2 regions of the Pelorhabdus sp. sgz311002 genome follow, and region 1 is predicted to be linked to the other one. Evidence: a T-box and tRNA genes for the amino acid it is inferred to sense, from the RefSeq annotation. Region 1 holds a T-box; the other holds one or more tRNA genes.
What was found. The T-box of region 1 lies ahead of ileS (isoleucine--tRNA ligase). A T-box ahead of a tRNA ligase gene usually reads a tRNA of that ligase, here a tRNA-Ile.

Region 1 (6,097 bases):
GCTTTTCTACGCGCCTTGGCGGTACGAGCGATAAGCCTTACCGGGCTTTGAATTTAGGACTTCATACAGGCGATCAAAAGCAGTCGGTTGTTGCCAATCGGCGGCGATTTTTTCAAGCGATCGGGTTACCGATGAAACGAGCCGTTACAGCTCAGCAGGTTCATGGGGCGCAAATTGCTATCGTTACGGACCAAGAGGCCGGTATGGGCATGGAAGTGTATGATGAGGCCTTGGCAAAAACGGATGCCTTGGTTACCAATGTTTCAAATCTGCCATTGTTCTTATGCTATGCTGACTGTGTGCCTGTCTTAATTGCCGATCCGAAAGAAAAGGTAGTAGCGGTCGTGCATGCCGGTTGGAAAGGCACAGTTGCGAAAATTGCCCAAAAGACTGTTGAAACTATGAGTGAGTCCTTTGGGTCTAAGCCGGAGAATTGTCTCGTAGGCATTGCTCCCTCGATTGGGTCTTGTTGCTATGAAGTAGATGATACAGTTTTTTTTGAATTGCAACGGGCTTTTTCCTGGTGGGGCAGGGTGATTCAACCCCATGGGAAAAAGTGGTTTCTTGATTTATGGCAAGCCAATGTGCAGCAACTCGTTGATGCCGGTGTTCCCAAAGAACAAATCGTCGTAAGCGGTCAATGTACTTCTTGTCATCAAGATCTTTTTTATTCTCATCGAGCGGAACACGGCCAAACGGGACGCATGGGCGCAGTAATTGCTTTACCATAAAGACATGGTGCAAAAGTCCCGTTGCTAGAATATACAGCTATGCGTATAATTATGTTAAGCTAGTAAAATTAGTAAATCAGTAAATTTTTATAAAAGTTTTATAATTTTCAAACAGGAAAAATTTGATTACCAGCGAATAAAACCTACAAGGACGGAGGGGTTGTTTTGTCAATCGCTGAAAACTATGCCGTTGTTGTGCAAAACATCCAGTCGGCTCGGGAAAAAAGGGCAGCGCAAACAGGCATGGATCAGCCTGTTCAGTTGATTGCCGTAACGAAAAATCATACGATTGCAGAAATGGAAGAAGCCTATGAACTAGGCATGAAAGTGGTCGGCGAGAATCGCGTGCAGGAAGCTCTGGCAAAATTTGATCATTTTCAAGATCGTTTAGAGTATCATCTGCTAGGACATTTGCAAACCAATAAAGTGAAACAAGCTGTATCGTTTTTTCACTTAATTCATTCGGTTGATAGTCTACGACTCTTACAGCAGATTGATCGTCATGCTGCCGCTGTCGGCAAAGTACAAGCCGTATTATTAGAGGTAAATGTGGGAGAAGAAGCAACAAAATTTGGCTTAGGCTTTGACGAGGTAATTCCGTTTCTGGCAGAAGCAGGTCAGTTTTCTCATGTGTCGATTGAAGGCTTGATGACAGTAGCGCCGCATTTTGACGATCCTGAAGCAACAAGACCGATCTTTCGTAAACTATATCAACTATTTACTGCAATAAAAGATAAATCTTATGAAAACTGTAATATGAAGTGGCTGTCAATGGGGATGACGAATGATTATCCGATTGCTATTGAAGAAGGCGCCAATATGGTTCGTGTAGGTACGGCGATTTTTGGCGAACGCAATTATGCTGTTGAGTTAACAAGGAGGTAAAAGGAATGAAAATTATGGAAAAGGTCTGGGGCGGCCTTGGATTATTTGAACAAGAGGAAGAAGAAGATCGCGTAAAGGTGGAAGAAATCGAACCGAGAAGCAAGAAAAATTCTGCTGCAGCGAATAATCTCGTCAATTTGCCAACGGCGCAAAAGCAAATGAAAGTGATGGTCATCGAGCCTGTTTCTTTCGATGATGCGCAACAAGTTGCCGATTATCTGAAGGCTCGTAAGCCTGTTGTTGTGAATTTTGAGCATTGCGATGGCGATTTATCAAAACGAATGATTGACTTTGTCAGCGGAACGACCTATGCTTTAAGTGGCAGTATTCAAAAAGTGGGCAATCATATTTTCTTATGTGCACCGAATAATGTGGATGTGTCCTTTGCTTCGCGTGATGAAGGTGAAAAAGGAATCTTGCCCTGGTTGAAATAATTTTACCTGCTAGTATGTTACCTGGTTTTAGGAGGATATCATGTTAACTCAGACAAAATTCGGCTTCTTCGGCGGCGGTGCCATGGCAGAAGCTTTGATTACTGGGATTATTAAGAATGGTCTTGTACCTAGCGAACAAGTTTGTGTATCGGATATTAATGAGCAGCGACTTCATGATCTGGAAAAACGCTTTCAAGTGTTGACTACAACTGACAGTAAGAAACTTGTGGCTGAAGCAGATATGCTTTTTTTAACGGTAAAACCACAAGTGATTGAATCGGTTTTTCCAGTCATTAAAGCAATGGTTCGTCCTAAGACGGTCATTGTTTCCATTGTAGCAGGTCTGACGCTTAGCCGGATTGAAACGGTTTTACCGGAAAATCCGGTTATTCGTGTTATGCCCAATACGCCGATGGCTGTGGGCGAAGGCATGGCGGCTGTTGCGGCAGGCAAGAAAGCAACAGCGGAACAAATGGAAGCCGTGTTAGCTATTTTCCGTTCGGCTGGTAAGGCTATTGAAATTGAAGAAAAATTGCTTGATGCTGTGACCGGCTTATCAGGTAGCGGACCGGCTTATGGTTTTGTTATGATTGATGCTTTAGCCGATGCGGGTGTGAAAGTAGGGTTGCCAAGAGCTATGGCGATTACTTTGGCTGCACAGACTTTGCTTGGCGCTGCAAAAATGGTACTTGATACGGGACTTCATCCAGCGCAACTTCGAGATATGGTTACATCTCCTGGCGGTACGGCCATTACGGGCGTACAAACCTTGGAGCGCTATAGCATTCGTGCTGCTTTAATTGATGCTGTAGTTGCGGCAACAAAACAGTCCAAAGATTTGGGGAAAAAGCATGAGTGATCGGGAAAAACTATTGCGCTATTACCGTGCTGACGGTGATGGTGATATAGCGGCTAAGCTGATTGATTTGGCGGAAGCGGTGGCAAAGAATGGCAAGGTCAAGGTGTCGGACTTTCTTGACCCTCATGCAATGATGATTGCCGAGACGGTATCGGCCCACTATCCGGCTGTACGGCTGGAATGTTTTGGCGGCTATGATGGTGCGGAACGCGTAAAAGCTGCTTTCATTCAAACTGATTTTCGCGGCAAACCTGTTTACCAAATTGCTGCACTTAAGGTAAAATGGGATAAACGCTTTGACAGATTGACGCATCGCGATGTACTAGGCGCTGTTCTGGGCTGTGGGATTGAGCGAGAAATGACTGGCGATATTGTGCTGATGAACGAAGGAGCCTTTGTCCTTGTTCACCAGTCTTTAGTGCCTTTTTTACTTTCCAATCTTACTTCCGTTGGACCAGTCACAGTAGAAATCGAAGAGGCTGATTTAGCTCTAATTCCACCAAAAGAAGAGAAGATTAAAGAGATTCGCACAACTGCCGCATCGCTTCGTCTTGATGTGATTGCAGCAGCTGGTTTTGGGACAAGCCGCACGAAAATGTCTGATGATATTGCGGCTGATAAAATTAAACTCAATTGGCAGCCTGTACGAAAATCGGATCAGGCTGTAAAAGCAGGCGATGTGATTTCCATGCGTGGTCGTGGTCGACTCGAAGTGGCCGAAGTATTAGGTACAACCAAAAAAGGACGGCTCAGTATTTTGTTGCGCCGTTATTTATAAGCTTGTTGTAAAAGACGGGGGAATGGCGATGTTAACACCGTTAGATATTCAAAACAAAGAATTTAAACGTAGTTTTCGCGGCTATAATGAAGATGAAATTGACGGATTTCTTGATCTTGTCATCAAAGATTATGAACATTTATACCGGGAAAATGTAGAACTGAAAGATACGATTGAACGCCTGAATGGCAAATTGGAAAATTATCAGCAAATGGAAAATACCCTTCATAATACCCTGGTTATTGCACAAGAAACCGCCGAAGAAGTCAAGCTGAATGCGAAGAAGCAATCAGAACTTTTAATGCGGGAAGCGGAAATTAAGGGTCAGCAGCTTGTGGATGAAGCTACGGCAAAAGTACGTCGTTTGTCTGGCGAATATGAAGAAATACATAAACAAATGCAAATTTATCGTTCGCGCATGAAAACGATGTTGCAGGCGCAGCTTGATATGATTATCCAGGAAGAAGCAGAAGAAGAAGCTTGATTTGACGGTTGACCGCAAATTGAGTATAATTTAGCTATATTCGTAGATAAAGCGATGAACGGGACAGTATTCTGTTATGATTCTGACAGCGAGCCAGGAATAGTGAAAGCCTAGCAGAGTTCGTACAGTAAGAAGATCACCCGGAAGCTGTAAGGCTGAATCACAAGTAAGTCTTACCGTATGACGAGCGTTATTTCGTTTTTTAAAGTGACGTAACTGTCATTAGGGTGGTACCACGGGAAAAGCTCTCGTCCCTTAGGGATGAAGGCTTTTTTTATTTTCCGGTATTCCCTAGAAACGGTGTTAATTTTTTGGAGGTGTCGGTATGTCAGAAGTTGATTACAGTAAAACTTTGAATTTGCCGGAAACAGAGTTTCCAATGCGAGGTAATTTACCGCAACGTGAACCAGAGATGCTGGCTTGGTGGACGGAAAAAAATATTTATGCAGAAAAACAAAAACGGTCCAAAGGACGTAAAAAGTTTGTTCTCCACGACGGTCCGCCTTATGCCAATGGCAATATTCATCTTGGTACATCCTTAAATAAAATTTTAAAAGACATTATTATTAAGTATAAAAGCCATTGCGGTTTTGATGCACCCTATGTTCCTGGCTGGGATACTCATGGCCTGCCGATTGAACATGCTGCCATTAAGATCTTAGGTTTAAACCGCCATGAACTAGATCCTTTGGCTCTTAGAAAAGAATGTAAAAACTATGCCTTAAAATGTCTCGACATGCAGCGCGAAGATTTTAAACGTCTTGGCGTTATGGGCGACTGGGAAAATCCTTATGTGACGCTTAGACCTTACTTTGAAGCCAAACAGATTCAGGTTTTTGGCGAAATGGCTAAGAAAGGCTATATTTATAAAGGCCTGAAGTCAGTATATTGGTGCACATCTTGCGAAACGGCTTTGGCTGAGGCGGAAATCGAATATGCCGAAAAGAAATCCCATTCGATTTTTGTAAAATTCCCGCTTGTTGATGACAAAAATACATTGCCTGCAGGCGTTGATCCGAAGCAAGCATTTGCTGTGATCTGGACGACAACTCCTTGGACCATGCCGGCCAATGTGGCCATTTCGGTGAATCCGGAATTTGAATATTCTTGGGTTAAATTTGATCAGGAAGTCTATTTGTTAGCAACCGAATTGATCGAATCTGTTGTAACAGCGAATCATTTAGGGGAATATACGATTCTTGGATCGTTAAAAGGTTCTGAACTGGAAGGCGCTCTATTCCATCATCCCTTCATGGATCGTCAATCACCAATCCTGCTTGGCGAACATGTTACGCTGGAAGCGGGTACTGGCTGCGTTCATACGGCTCCCGGTCATGGCCAGGAGGACTTTGAAATTGGCATGAAGTATAAATTGCCGATTATTTGCCCCGTAGATCATCAAGGCAAGATGACGGCTGAAGCTGGCAAATTTGCTGGCCTTCATGTCGATGATGCCAATGTACCTGTGATCAAGGAACTGGCTGCTACAGGAATGCTGCTTGGTAAGAGTTCCCTCCGCCACCAGTATGCCCATTGCTGGCGTTGCAAGAGTCCTGTTATTTTTCGGGCTACAGAACAGTGGTTTGCTTCGGTTGATGGTTTCAGAAAGGAAGCGCTGCAAGCCATCGAAGATGTTCAGTGGATTCCTGCTTGGGGCGAAGACCGGATTCACAATATGGTTGTGGATCGTCATGATTGGTGCATTTCTCGTCAGAGAGTTTGGGGCGTGCCAATTCCGATTTTCTATTGCAACGATTGCGGCGAGCATATTATTAATGATGAAACAATTCAAGCGGTATCTGATTTGTTTGGTCGGGAAGGTTCTGACGCTTGGTGGGCAAAAACCGCTGAAGAAATTCTGCCAGAAGGTTTCTCCTGCCCGCATTGTGGTAAAAAAGGTTTCCGGAAGGAAACAGACATTATGGA
Region 2 (6,097 bases), 120 kb from region 1:
TTGGCGCAAGCTCATAATGCCGTAGAGATAAATGCTCATATATCACGATTAGCTGCTGTTTTAACAATTGACGAAGGAACAATTCGGGAAGAGTTAAGAAAATATCCTTTACAAGCTAAAAAGGATAAAACTGTAAAAGGCGGATATACTAGTAATGTTCTTTCTCTTGCTGGCCCCAAAGTAGGGGCGGCAGAACAGGCAGAACGTCATCTAATGCATTTTTTGTTTCAAGATGCGTCGATATTACCTTATGTAGAATCAATGCTTGGGATAGGGCATTTTAGTAGTCCAGTTCGACAGGAAATTATGGCAGCGCTTAGTTCTGATTATAGTGCTACAGGTAAGATTGATCCTGAAGGGATATCTCTTCGCTTGAGTCAGGCAGCGGCAGCTGAATTATCAGGCATTATGCTGCTAGAGACTCCTTGTGAAGATAAGGTGCGCCTAGTAGACGACTATATTCGAGCCATAGAACTTGCTTTTTTGAAAAATCAATATGAAGAGCATCGGTTAAAAGCCGATGAATTAGAACGCATGGGGGATAGTCGCTTTTTGCAGGAATTAGCAGAGAGCCAGCGAATTAAACATGAAATTAATAAATTATACCAATAAAAATTTTAATAAGTATCAATCGGTCATGCTGACCGCCATCGGCCTGGGGAGGGGGGAATAAAATGACAGAGAAAAAGAATCAGACGACTGATCATGTTAATGAATTGCTGCACCGCGGTAAAAAACGCGGAGGTGTGCTAACATATGCAGAAATTATGGATACTTTTCAGAGCGATGACTTGACACCTGATGAGATTGATGATGTGTATGAAATGTTCACGACGAAAGGTATTGAAATTGTTGATGAAATCCCTGAGGCAGAAGGACCTGGCACAGCTGACATAGAAGAAGAACAGGCGGAAGAGATTGATATTGACCTGTCAATTCCTGAGGGAGTTACGATTGATGATCCTGTGCGCATGTATTTGAAGGAAATTGGGCGTGTGCCGCTGTTAACTGCCGATGAGGAAATCTTATTGGCAAAACGCATGGAAAAAGGTGATGAAGACGCCAAACGTCGTTTGGCTGAAGCGAATTTGCGCCTTGTTGTAAGTATTGCGAAACGCTATGTGGGTCGAGGAATGCTATTCCTTGATTTAATTCAAGAGGGAAACCTTGGCTTGATTAAAGCCGTGGAAAAGTTTGATTATAATAAAGGCTACAAGTTCTCTACCTATGCAACTTGGTGGATTCGTCAGGCCATTACGCGGGCCATTGCCGACCAAGCGCGGACGATTCGTATTCCGGTGCATATGGTTGAAACTATTAATAAATTAATTCGCGTATCGCGACAGCTTTTGCAAGAACTTGGCCGGGAACCAGCGCCAGAAGAAATTGCTAAAGAGATGGAAATTACAGTTGAGCGCGTACGGGAAATTATGAAAATTGCCCAAGAACCAGTTTCCTTAGAAACTCCGATTGGGGAAGAAGAAGATTCCCATCTTGGCGATTTTATTGAAGATCAAGAAGCGCCAGCGCCAGCTGAGGCCGCTTCATTCATGCTTTTAAAAGAACAGTTAGAAGAAGTTTTAGAAACTTTAACTGATCGTGAGAAAAAAGTACTGCGCCTTCGCTTTGGTCTTGATGATGGGCGTGCCAGAACACTGGAAGAAGTCGGTCAGCATTTTGGCGTTACAAGGGAGCGTATTCGTCAGATTGAAGCGAAAGCTCTAAGAAAATTACGTCATCCTAGCCGTAGCAAGAAATTAAAGGATTTTCTGGAATAATTATCATCTTTTCTATGAAGTTGCTTGACATAATAACTTATTTTGTATTATAATATATCCCGTTGGTGACTATTCCTTGATAGCTCAGTTGGTAGAGCAATCGGCTGTTAACCGATCGGTCGTAGGTTCGAGTCCTACTCAAGGAGCCAAATGATAACAAAACAGGCTTTCTTCGGAAAACCTGTTTTCATATCTTGGGCCTATAGCTCAGCGGTAGAGCAGCCGGCTCATAACCGGCTGGTCCCTGGTTCGATACCAGGTGGGCCCACCAGTTGAAATAATGCGGGATTCTTGCAAAGCAAGAATTCCGTTTTTCTTTGTAAAGGGGAGAAAATGATGAAATTGAATGAAAGACTGCGTCAAATAGCCGCTTTCGTTCCCCAAGGTGCTAGAATCGCTGATATTGGCACAGATCATGCTTATTTGCCCGTGTTTCTTGTGCAGCAGAACGTGGTTTCTTGGGCCATTGCTGGTGATGTTCATGAAGGGCCCTATAAAGCTGCTTCGCTTACTGTTCGTCAAGCGGGGCTGTCTGATAAAATTTCTGTACGTTTAGGCGATGGCCTAACTGTAATTGGTGAAGATGAGATCGATGCAGTAGTGATTGCCGGTATGGGCGGGCAGACAATGATTGAAATTCTCCAAAAAGGTGAACTCTGGATAAACCGTCTTACGACGCTTGTGCTACAGCCGATGGGAGCTGCGGGCGCATTGCGTTTATGGCTGGTAAAGCACGGTTGGAAGCTAATTGATGAGGCGCTTGTAATAGATGATGACCGTCTTTACGAAGTGATTTGTGCTAAGCGTTCAATTTCCGGGCAGGGGACTTTGTCGGTAGAGACAGAAATTACGGAAGCTGAGAAAATTCTGTATGAAGTTGGTCCAATTCTGCTAAGAAAGCAAGATCCCTTGCTGTCTCAGCATATTGGTCAAAAAATAAATGATACAAAGCGGATCTTAACGCAACTGAATAATGCCGGTATTGGGGCGCAGGAAAAGACGATTGTCTTAAAAAGACAGCTACAACAATTAAAGGAGCTTTTGCCATGACAGTAACCTGTGCAAGTGTAATGCAGGCTATGGAGAATTGGGCGCCTGCTTATCTAGCGGAAGAATGGGATAAGATTGGCTTGTTTGTAGGAGCAAAAGAACAGCCTGTGAATAAAATCATGACAACTCTTGATGTGACGCTGGCTGTCGCCCAGGAAGCGGCAGAGTGGGGGGCTGATCTGATTGTTTCGCATCATCCTTTCTTATTTAAGCCTTTGAGCAAAATTGATACAAACAGTGAACAAGGGAAAATTGTGAAACTGTTGTTAACGCATGATATTGCTGTTTTTTCTGCTCATACTAATCTGGATTGTGCTCGTGGCGGCGTAAATGATGTGTTAGCGCAGCAATTAGGTTTGCGCAATATACGACCTTTTATTAGTGGTTATGAGCAACCTTTCATAAAATTAGTCACTTATGTGCCGCAAGAAGCTTTTGGAGCTGTTTGGCAAGCCGTGACTTCTGCCGGAGCTGGCCATATTGGGCAATATAGTCATTGTACCTTTGCTGTAGAAGGAACTGGCTCTTTTTTGCCGCAAGCAGGGACTAATCCTTATTTAGGCAAAGTTGGCAGCGTTGAAAAAGTGGCGGAGTTACGCCTTGAAACTATTTTGCCAGCGGCTAAAAAACAGCTGGTTTTAGAAGCTTTACTTTCGGCTCATCCTTATGAAGAAGTAGCCTATGATTTGTACGCGTTAGAAAATAAGGAGAAGTTTCCTGGCTTAGGTCGACTCGGGACTTGTTCTAGTCAATCGATAGCCGATTTTGCTGCTTTGGTTAAAACAAAACTTGGCTTATCATCCATTCAGGTTATTGAGGGGGATGAAGGCTTAGTGGAGACAGTCGCTGTCGTCGGTGGCAGTGGTGCGGAATTTTTCCGACAAGCAAAAGCTTTGGGGGCGCAAGTTTTGGTAACCGGTGATGTAAAGTACCATGATGCTGTCGATGCGAAAGCATTAGGAATTACGCTGATTGATGCAGGTCATTATGGAACAGAGGCTCCTGTTGTGCCAGTTATAGCGGAATATTTACAGAGTTGCTTTTCCAAAATTATTGTAACTACAGCTTCTTGTCAGAAATCTCCTTTCTCAGTTTATTGACAGAATCACTTTAATCTACTATAATTAAAAAGCTGTTTATGAGTATGAAAGATGATCGCGAGTACTTTGTATTCGAGGAAAGTCCGAGCTCCGTAGGGCAGGGTGCTGGATAACGTCCAGCGAGGGTGACCTTAGGGAAAGTGCCATAGAAAAGAAAACCGCCGATTTTTCGGTAAGGATGGAACGGTGCGGTAAGAGCGCACCAGCAACCAGGTGACTGGTTGGCTTGGTAAACCCCACCTGGAGCAAGACCGAATAGGGAAGGGATGAAGTTGCCCGCAGAACCTTCCGGGTTGTGTCGCTAGAGCTTCTAGGCAACTAGAAGCGTAGATAGATGATCATCACCGCTACGGCGGAACAAAACTCGGCTTATTGATTACTCGTAACTAAAAAACCGCTGTCAAGCGGTTTTTGTTTTTATCTTTATTGATAATTACTTTTTGTTGACAAGATTAATAAATTTTTCTACAATAAATATAATAAGAGTAAAGAAAATTTATTTTTCTTTATAAACAGGTTAGAGGAGGCAAGAACAATGGCTGTTATTGCAATTGAAAATATAGCTGATTTTGATCAACTGATTGAGGCAGGTAAACCTGTATTGATTGATTTTTGGGCGCCTTGGTGCGGCCCTTGTAAAATGGTTGCTCCTGAAGTGGAAAAAGTTGCGGAAGCTTATCAGGAAAAAGTGCAAGTGGCAAAAGTCAATGTAGATGCCGTAGCTGGCTTGGCTGGTAAGTATAAAGTTATGGGTATTCCTACTTTACTTATTTTTAAGGATGGACAGGAAGTCAATCGCCTTGTTGGATTTCGACCTGCTGCTGAAATAACTAAGGCGCTTGAAGGAATAGTTTAAGAGGATTCCACTTTATAGTGAGATACTATTTTGAGCTTCTTCGTGTGTCGATTATTGTTGGTTTTAGGCAGGAGAATTCTTAAAAAAAACGAATCTAAAAGTCAGAGTTCTTTATGGAACTCTGACTTTTTTAGTATACAAACCTTATTGCCAGAGGAGGCTTTATTTTGAAAAATATTGCAGTACTGACAGGCGGCGGTGACTGTCCCGGTTTAAACGCAGTGATCAGAGCTGTGTACAAGAGCGCTCGTACGCAGGGGCTTGTCGTTTATGGTGCGAGAAATGGTTTTAAAGGTTTAGTAGAAAATGATCTTCATTTGCTTACATCAGAGCTTGTTTCCGGGATATTACCGCGCGGCGGTACAATTTTGGGGACGACAAATCGCGATAATCCTTTTCACTATCAATGCCAAGAAAACGGTAAAGTGGTATTTAAAGATATGTCACAGCAAGCAATTAATAATTTACGACAGCGGGAAATTGCAGCGCTCATTGTTATTGGCGGCGATGGTACCCTTAAAATTGCTTATGATCTGGCAGAACTAGGCTTTCCTGTAGTTGGTGTACCGAAAACCATTGATAATGATTTGCCGCAAACAGAAAGGACTTTTGGGTTTGATACGGCCGTAAGTATTGCAACTGAGGCGTTAGATCGTCTTCATACAACAGCCGAATCGCATCATCGTGTCATGACGCTGGAAGTGATGGGCCGTTATGCTGGTTGGATTGCCTTGCATAGTGGTATTGCTGGTGGATCTGACTGTATTTTGATTCCGGAAATTCCCTTCGAGTGGGAAGCAATTGTGGAAAAAATTGAACGGCGGCGGCAGAATGGAAAGTTGTTTAGCATTATCGTGGCAGCGGAAGGCGCACGGCCCGTCAATGGTGAAATGTCTGTGGCGAAAATCATTGAAAATAGCCCGGAAAAAATACGATTAGGCGGAATTGGTGATAAAATTACGCATGAGCTAGAAAAGCGCCTTGAAGTAGAATGTCGTTCTACTGTTCTGGGCCACTTGCAACGGGGTGGCAGTCCGACTGCATTTGATCGAATTTTGGCAACTCGCTATGGCGAAGCCGCTGTTAGAGCGATTAAAAATGGAAAGTTTAAAACGATGGTTGCCTTGCAAGACAATCGAATTGTTTTAGTGGACTTAGCTAAGGTCGTCGGTCAGCCGCATCTTGTTTCGGTAGATCATGAACTGATACAAACTGGGCGGGAACTGGGCATAGCTTTTGGCGATTTCTTATAAAGTGATCGGTTATATTCCCTGGATTTATCGGCTTATTTGTATTTCTGATATAACTTGTAA

Region 2: it has a tRNA-Ile gene. The T-box ahead of ileS (isoleucine--tRNA ligase) is inferred to sense a tRNA for this amino acid. The anticodon was not compared.

Annotation. Positions count from the first base shown of each region.
Region 1 covers NZ_JBWBCL010000001.1:495,912-502,008, forward strand. Annotated here, with positions in the region: gene pgeF (peptidoglycan editing factor PgeF) at 1-731, shown strand, start outside; gene AC0NJP_RS02570 (YggS family pyridoxal phosphate-dependent enzyme) at 897-1,616, shown strand; gene AC0NJP_RS02575 (cell division protein SepF) at 1,622-2,050, shown strand; gene proC (pyrroline-5-carboxylate reductase) at 2,091-2,909, shown strand; gene AC0NJP_RS02585 (YlmH family RNA-binding protein) at 2,902-3,687, shown strand; gene AC0NJP_RS02590 (DivIVA domain-containing protein) at 3,716-4,171, shown strand; T-box leader at 4,217-4,430, shown strand; gene ileS (isoleucine--tRNA ligase) at 4,497-6,097, shown strand, end outside.
Region 2 covers NZ_JBWBCL010000001.1:377,445-383,541, forward strand. Annotated here, with positions in the region: gene dnaG (DNA primase) at 1-612, shown strand, start outside; gene rpoD (RNA polymerase sigma factor RpoD) at 675-1,778, shown strand; tRNA gene AC0NJP_RS01925 (tRNA-Asn) at 1,852-1,927, shown strand; tRNA gene AC0NJP_RS01930 (tRNA-Ile) at 1,975-2,049, shown strand; gene AC0NJP_RS01935 (tRNA (adenine(22)-N(1))-methyltransferase) at 2,112-2,828, shown strand; gene AC0NJP_RS01940 (Nif3-like dinuclear metal center hexameric protein) at 2,825-3,928, shown strand; RNA gene rnpB (RNase P RNA component class A) at 3,968-4,315, shown strand; gene trxA (thioredoxin) at 4,464-4,784, shown strand; gene AC0NJP_RS01955 (6-phosphofructokinase) at 4,952-6,037, shown strand; gene AC0NJP_RS01960 (APC family permease) at 6,070-6,097, opposite strand, start outside.